2 regions of the Dickeya sp. CFBP 2040 genome follow, and region 2 is predicted to be linked to the other one. Evidence: predicted binding sites of a transcription regulator. Region 2 holds the regulator's gene; the other holds the start of a gene.

Region 1 (3,421 bases), on a different contig from region 2:
GTTGATCGGGCAGTTGGCGTCCATTTCGTCCGCACAGTTAACGGACTTTTTCCGGCAGGCGATACATCCACAGGGGCTGGCGATTTTGTCTCAGATTTCTGGTCGTGCCAGCGGCCAGGCGGCGGATTATGCCCGACCACCAGAATGGCAATTCTATGCATCAACTTCCGCGCTGCAACGGACGCTGACACTAAAACCGATGGAGCAAAAAAAGACGGAAAACCAGTAAGAATGGGTGAGAGATAATAGGCCTGTGTCGGGAGACATGTGCCAGAGAGAGACAAAAGCGAGAATCAAGACGGGAAGAAGTGAGTAACGCGTGGCGATGAGCCACGCGTTGTTACTGAGGTTACAATTGACGTTACAGGTCGGTGACCAGAATCTTGGAACGGCGCTGGTAGTTGTACAGCTCCTGCTTGCGTTTCGGCAACACAGCCACTTCCGCTGGCTGGAACCCACGTTCCTGAAACCAGTGAATGCTGTGGGTAGTCAGCACAAACAGGCGTTTTAGCCCCTGCTGGCGCGCCTGTACGGCGATGTGATGCAACAGCTGATCGCCACGCGATGAGTTGCGGTATTCCGGGTGGACCGCTACACAAGCCATTTCACCGATACTCTCCTCCGTAAATGGATAGAGCGCGGCACAGGCGATAGTCAGGTTATCGCGCACCACCACAGTGAATTTGTCGATCTCCATTTCCAATTGCTCGCGTGAACGACGTACCAGAATACCCTGTTGTTCCAGCGGACGAATCAGTTCCAGAATGCCGCCGATATCATTAATGGTCGCCCGGCGTATTTGCTCAGCGCTTTCCATCACGATTTGGGTACCGATGCCGTCGCGGGAGAACAGTTCCTGCAATAAGGCACCATCTTCCTGATAGCTAATCAGGTGACTGCGACGTACTCCGCTGCGGCAGGCTTTCACTGCACCACGCAGGAAACGTACGATTTCGGAATTGTAGTCGCCGGCGTCTTCCAGTGACTGAATACGTTGTTGTGCTTCATCCGGCAGCAGTTCTGACACAATTCTGCCTTCGGCATTCGTAACCCCCTGAGAAGCACAAAAGCCAATCATCTTCTCGGCTTTGAGCTTGATAGCCAGTTGAGTGGCAACTTCTTCGGAGGTCAGGTTGAAGCTTTCGCCAGTCACGGAAACCGCCACCGGACCCAGCAGCACAATCGCGCCGCTGTCCAACTGGCGATGCAGCGCTTCTTCATCAATACGGCGGATGCGGCCACTGTGGCAGTAATCGACGCCATCATCAACGCCCAGCGGCTGGGCAATGATAAAGTTGCCGCTGACTACATTGATGTGTGCGCCTTGTAGCGGCGTGTTCAGCAGACTCATCGACAGCCGGGCGGTGATATCCAACTGCAACATGCCTGCGGCCTGTTTCACCAGTTCCAGCGTGGTGCTATCTGTCACGCGGGTATGTTTGTGGTAGCGAGGTTCATAGTGATGGGCCATCAGATTCGCATCGATTTGGGGGCGAGCACCATAAACCACCACCAGCTTGATACCCAGGCTGTGTAACAGCCCGATATCATTGACGATTTTGGTAAAGTTTTCATGTTCGATAGCTTCGCCGCCGAGCATGATGACAAACGTTTTACCGCGATGTGCGTTAATGTAAGGAACTGAGTGGCGGAAGCCTTGAACCAGTTCTGTACTACGTTCCTTCACTGCGAGCCCTCTTTGCATTTTTATTCGATATTTTCGTATTTTTATTCCTCGTAAACCAAAAGGCAAGCGATAACTTTTTAGTCTGGTCCGATAGTTTAGAGAAATCTGTCTATCACAGTAGAAAACATAAAAATGATTTTTGCATGACAGCCCGATGTGTATTGGTTAAAGTTTTTTACGTTTTCATCAATCTATATGATTTCTCTAGCCATTAATGGAGTGACATGTCTGAGCCGAAGCACCATCTGACCCGTCGCCATTTATTACAGGGCGCCGCCGCCACCTGGTTACTGAGTGTCAGTGGCATTGGGCTAGCTGCCGCCTCGCAGGTGATTGCTGTGCGGGTATGGCCTTCTTCCGCTTATAGCCGTGTGATGCTGGAGTCGAGTCAACCGCTTAAATACCGCCAGTTCATGCTGGAACATCCTGATCGACTGGTCGTCGATATTGAAAACGTTTCGTTAAACAGTGTGCTGAAAAATGCAGGCCAGCAATTCGAGCGACCAGATCCCGTCATCAGGACGGCGCGTGCCGGGCAGTTCGACAAAAATACCGTGCGGCTGGTGCTGGAGTTAAGACAAAAGGTTAATCCCAGATTGTTTACGCTGGCACCGGTCGCTGGCTTTCGAAACCGTCTGGTGATGGATTTGTATCCCGCAGCCAGCCGTTACGATGATGCTGATGACCCGCTGCTGGCGTTGCTGGAGGATTACAATAAAGGCGAGCTGGAGCGGACGCTTGTGCCGGAAAGGCCCAAAGACGGCAAAGCGGGGCGAGACAGGCCGCTGGTTATCATGCTGGATCCGGGACACGGCGGCGAAGACCCCGGCGCTATCGGCAAAAACCGAACCCGCGAAAAAGATGTGGTGCTGCAAATTGCCCGACGCCTGAAAGCGCTTATTGAGCGTGAGCACAACATGAAGGTCTACATGACCCGTCATGAAGATGTGTTCATTCCGCTCAACGTGCGGGTGGCTAAAGCGCGCAAGCAGCGTGCCGATTTGTTTGTTTCCATTCATGCCGATGCGTTTAGTAACCGGGCTGCCCGTGGTTCTTCGGTGTTTGCGTTATCCAAAAAAGGCGCGACCAGTTCGGCGGCACGTTATCTGGCACAAACCCAGAATGAATCTGATTTGATAGGGGGCGTCAGCCTGAGCGGTGACCACTATCTGGACAGCACCATGTTTGACATGGTGCAAACCGTGACCATCAACGATAGCCTGAAATTTGGTAAGGAAATTTTGCATCGGTTGGGTAAGGTCAATCATCTGCACAAAAACAGCGTCGATCAGGCTGGATTTGCGGTGTTGAAAGCGCCGGATATTCCCTCGGTGCTGGTGGAAACGGCATTTATCAGCAATCCTGAAGAGGAGCGTAAACTGCGTACCAGCCATTTTCAGCAGCAGGTCGCGCAATCCATTCTGGAGGGGATCAAGTCCTATTTTGCGGCTCAGGCGCGCTGATTGTCGTGCTGGCACTGGCTGAACGACAGGCATAAAAAAACACCCGTTCGGGTGTCTGATTATTGGTTGCGGGGGCCGGATTTGAACCGACGACCTTCGGGTTATGAGCCCGACGAGCTACCAGGCTGCTCCACCCCGCGTCCGTCTTCTTTCTTTATATGATGCTGGTACATCAATTGGTTGCGGGGGCCGGATTTGAACCGACGACCTTCGGGTTATGAGCCCGACGAGCTACCAGGCTGCTCCACCCCGCGTCCGTGGATGCGCACTA
Region 2 (3,421 bases):
GCTATTATGATCCTGAAACACAGGAACTACTCGACCGCAAAAAACTGATCCGTCCACAATCGGATCCACAACCCGAATAATACTTCTGGCAAAAGAAAGGCCGGAGAATATACTCCGGCCCCATCAGCAATACGGGCTATACACGAAGGTAATTATTGCTTGTTAACGAACTCTTCGCCCAACACGATATCCTGCTTCAGAGTATCCAGCATACTGGTCAGAGCCTGTTGTTCGAACGCGCTCAACGTCCCGATATCTTTACGCTCGGCTACGCCGTTTTTGCCCAGCAACAGCGGTTGTGCAAAGAAACGAGCATATTTGCCGTCACCTTCGACGTAAGCGCACTCAACTACACCGCTTTCACCTTGCAGAGCACGGACCAAAGACAGACCAAAGCGCGCAGCAGCCTGCCCCATAGACAATGTTGCTGACCCACCGCCAGCTTTTGCTTCCACAACCTCAGTACCCGCATTCTGAATACGTTTGGTCAGGTCAGCCACTTCTTGTTCAGTGAAACTCACGCCTGGAATCTGGGACAACAACGGCAGAATGGTAACGCCGGAATGACCGCCGATAACCGGTACTTCAATAGCCTGCGGCTGTTTGCCTTTCAGTTCAGCTACGAAAGTATTCGAGCGGATAATGTCCAGCGTTGTCACGCCAAACAATTTGTTTTTATCATAGACACCAGCCTTTTTCAGCACTTCGGCAGCAATCGCAACCGTGGTATTGACCGGGTTGGTGATGACGCCGATACAAGCTTTAGGGCAGGTACGGGCAATCTGAGAAACCAGGTTACGCACAATTCCTGCGTTAACGTTAAACAAATCGGAACGGTCCATGCCCGGCTTACGCGCAACCCCGGCAGACATCAACACAATATCTGCACCTTCCAGAGCCGGAGTCGCATCTTCACCACTGAACCCTTTGATTTTTACGTCGGTAGGAATATGGCTCAGGTCAACAGCCACCCCTGGCGTAACGGGAGCGATATCATAAAGAGAAAGCTCTGAACCGGAAGGAAGCTGGGTTTTGAGGAGAAGAGCAAGGGCTTGACCAATGCCACCTGCGGCTCCGAGAACTGTAACTTTCATCCTAAACTCCTTATTATGTTAAGTAAAATTACCGTGGATGCGTTTAGTTAAAAACGTTTATGCTCGCGAGAGAAGCCAGGAACCAGACCTGCTTTCAGATGGGCACTACATAGGTCCGCTGCAATCAGTTGGTGCTCAGCGATAACGCACTATGTGATTAATAATAAACTAACAATCTGCCTGATATCTGAAAGGTAATTAAAGTAACAGGCCATTGTGGCGTGCCCCGACATAAGCCCACGACTGATTAACGGGTATGTTACATTACACCTGCAAACAGCCCCCAAACAACATCATTTTGATAACATTTATTTTACTTTTATGTGATGTGGAGCACATTTTCTGACACCCTGGAAAAGTATCGCTCCACCAAACTTATAACCTGTTGCCTCAGTCCAATAATTCGGTTTTATACGCATTCATATTGCATAAAAATTCATTTAAATGCATAATGTTCTTATGTTTTCTATAATTTCCCGGACACGGTGCAGAATGCGTAATCCCACTAAACAAGAAGATCTGGTTAAAGCGTTCAAAGCGCTGTTAAAAGAAGAGAAATTCAGCTCTCAGAGCGAGATTGTACAAGCGTTACAGGACGACGGTTTCGATAACATCAACCAGTCCAAGGTATCTCGAATGCTGACCAAGTTTGGTGCGGTACGTACCCGTAACGCAAAGATGGAAATGGTTTACTGCCTGCCAGCAGAGTTAGGTGTTCCCACCACCACCAGCCCACTGAAAAATCTGGTACTGGATGTAGATTACAACGATGCGGTGGTCGTCATTCATACCAGTCCAGGTGCGGCGCAGCTAATCGCACGTCTGTTGGATTCGCTGGGCAAATCTGAAGGGATTCTCGGCACTATCGCCGGAGATGATACCATTTTCACCACTCCAGCCAGAGGTTTTAGCGTCAAGCAGTTGTATGAAGCCATACTGGTATTGTTTGAACAAGAACTATAATGTCCATTCCGCCCCGTCATATGTTCGGGGCGAAGGAAATAGCCAAAACATCATAATGCGGGCAACTCAGCCAGCGGCCAGCGCGGTCGCACGGTAATACCAAGCTCACCCGTTACCCCATGAGCAAACCGTACTGCCCCCGCATACGCAATCATCGCGCCGTTATCAGTACAAAATTCAGGGCGAGCATAGAACACATCGCCCCCCCGTTTGACCATGATGTCCGCCAGCCGCTGGCGCAATGTCCGGTTGGCGCTCACGCCCCCCGCCATCACCAGTCGACTGAACCCAGTTTCATCAAGCGCACGCCGACACTTAATAGCCAGAGTATCAACGACAGCATCTTCGAACGCACGTGCGATATCTGCTTGTGTCTGCGGATCGTTGCCATTCTCACGGATGGTATTAGCAGCAAAGGTCTTCAAGCCGGAGAAACTAAAATCCAGACCAGGCCGGTCAGTCATTGGTCGGGGAAAGACAAAGCGGCCCACATTCCCATTTTGCGCCATTTTCGACAGCAACGGTCCACCAGGATAATCCAGCCCCAGTAGCTTGGCGGTTTTATCGAACGCCTCACCAGCCGCATCATCAATGGATTCACCCAGCAAACGGTATTCGCCAATACCGGTAACACTGATCAACTGGGTATGACCACCGGAGACCAGCAGCGCGACAAACGGAAACGCGGGAGGATTATCTTCCAGCATCGGTGCCAGCAGATGACCTTCCATATGGTGAACCGGTATGGCTGGCACATTCCAGGCAAACGCCAGTGAGCGCCCCACCGTTGCACCAACCAGCAGCGCCCCCACCAGACCAGGGCCTGCTGTATAAGCGACGCCATCGATATCACCAGGCTGTAGCCCGGCCTCTTTTAGCGCTGCCTGAATCAATGGTACGGTCTTGCGGACATGGTCGCGGGAAGCCAATTCAGGCACCACGCCGCCATAATCAGCATGAAGTTTTACCTGGCTGTAAAGCTGGTTCGCCAGCAGCCCAGCCTGCGTGTCATAAATCGCAACGCCGGTTTCATCGCAGGATGTTTCAATACCCAATACGCGCATTACTGTTTTCACTCTCGGTTACATTAACAGCGACCTGGCAGGCCGCTTGATTCAGGCGGCGCATAGTCTACCATAAGCCCGGCCACAGACGAGCTAACCCACATCGCGCGTTTTATGATCGCTGATGGACTTTACAAACGCGCGCCAGTTGCAGTAGAATTCCGCACCATTTTGAAAAGGCTGGCACAAGGCCAGCAACAAACCGAATTTACTGAGGTGAGAGGCACATGCCGGTAATTAAAGTACGTGAAAACGAGCCGTTCGACGTTGCTCTGCGTCGTTTCAAGCGTTCCTGCGAAA

What was found. The regulator ArgR, encoded in region 2, controls arginine synthesis, uptake and breakdown. The targets are predictions, from matches to a motif close to ANTGAATAAAAATACANT.
Positions count from the first base shown of each region.
Region 1: the regulator ArgR is predicted to act here: its motif matches at 1,699-1,716, upstream of argA (amino-acid N-acetyltransferase).

Region 1 covers NZ_JAAVXH010000014.1:26,986-30,406, forward strand. Annotated here, with positions in the region: gene ptrA (pitrilysin) at 1-229, shown strand, start outside; gene argA (amino-acid N-acetyltransferase) at 362-1,687, opposite strand; gene amiC (N-acetylmuramoyl-L-alanine amidase AmiC) at 1,912-3,150, shown strand; tRNA gene Dpoa2040_RS01760 (tRNA-Met) at 3,214-3,290, opposite strand; tRNA gene Dpoa2040_RS01765 (tRNA-Met) at 3,328-3,404, opposite strand.
Region 2 covers NZ_JAAVXH010000006.1:75,149-78,569, forward strand. Annotated here, with positions in the region: gene Dpoa2040_RS00590 (helix-turn-helix transcriptional regulator) at 1-80, shown strand, start outside; gene mdh (malate dehydrogenase) at 153-1,094, opposite strand; gene argR (transcriptional regulator ArgR) at 1,587-2,057, shown strand; gene tsaD (tRNA (adenosine(37)-N6)-threonylcarbamoyltransferase complex transferase subunit TsaD) at 2,108-3,121, opposite strand; gene rpsU (30S ribosomal protein S21) at 3,349-3,421, shown strand, end outside.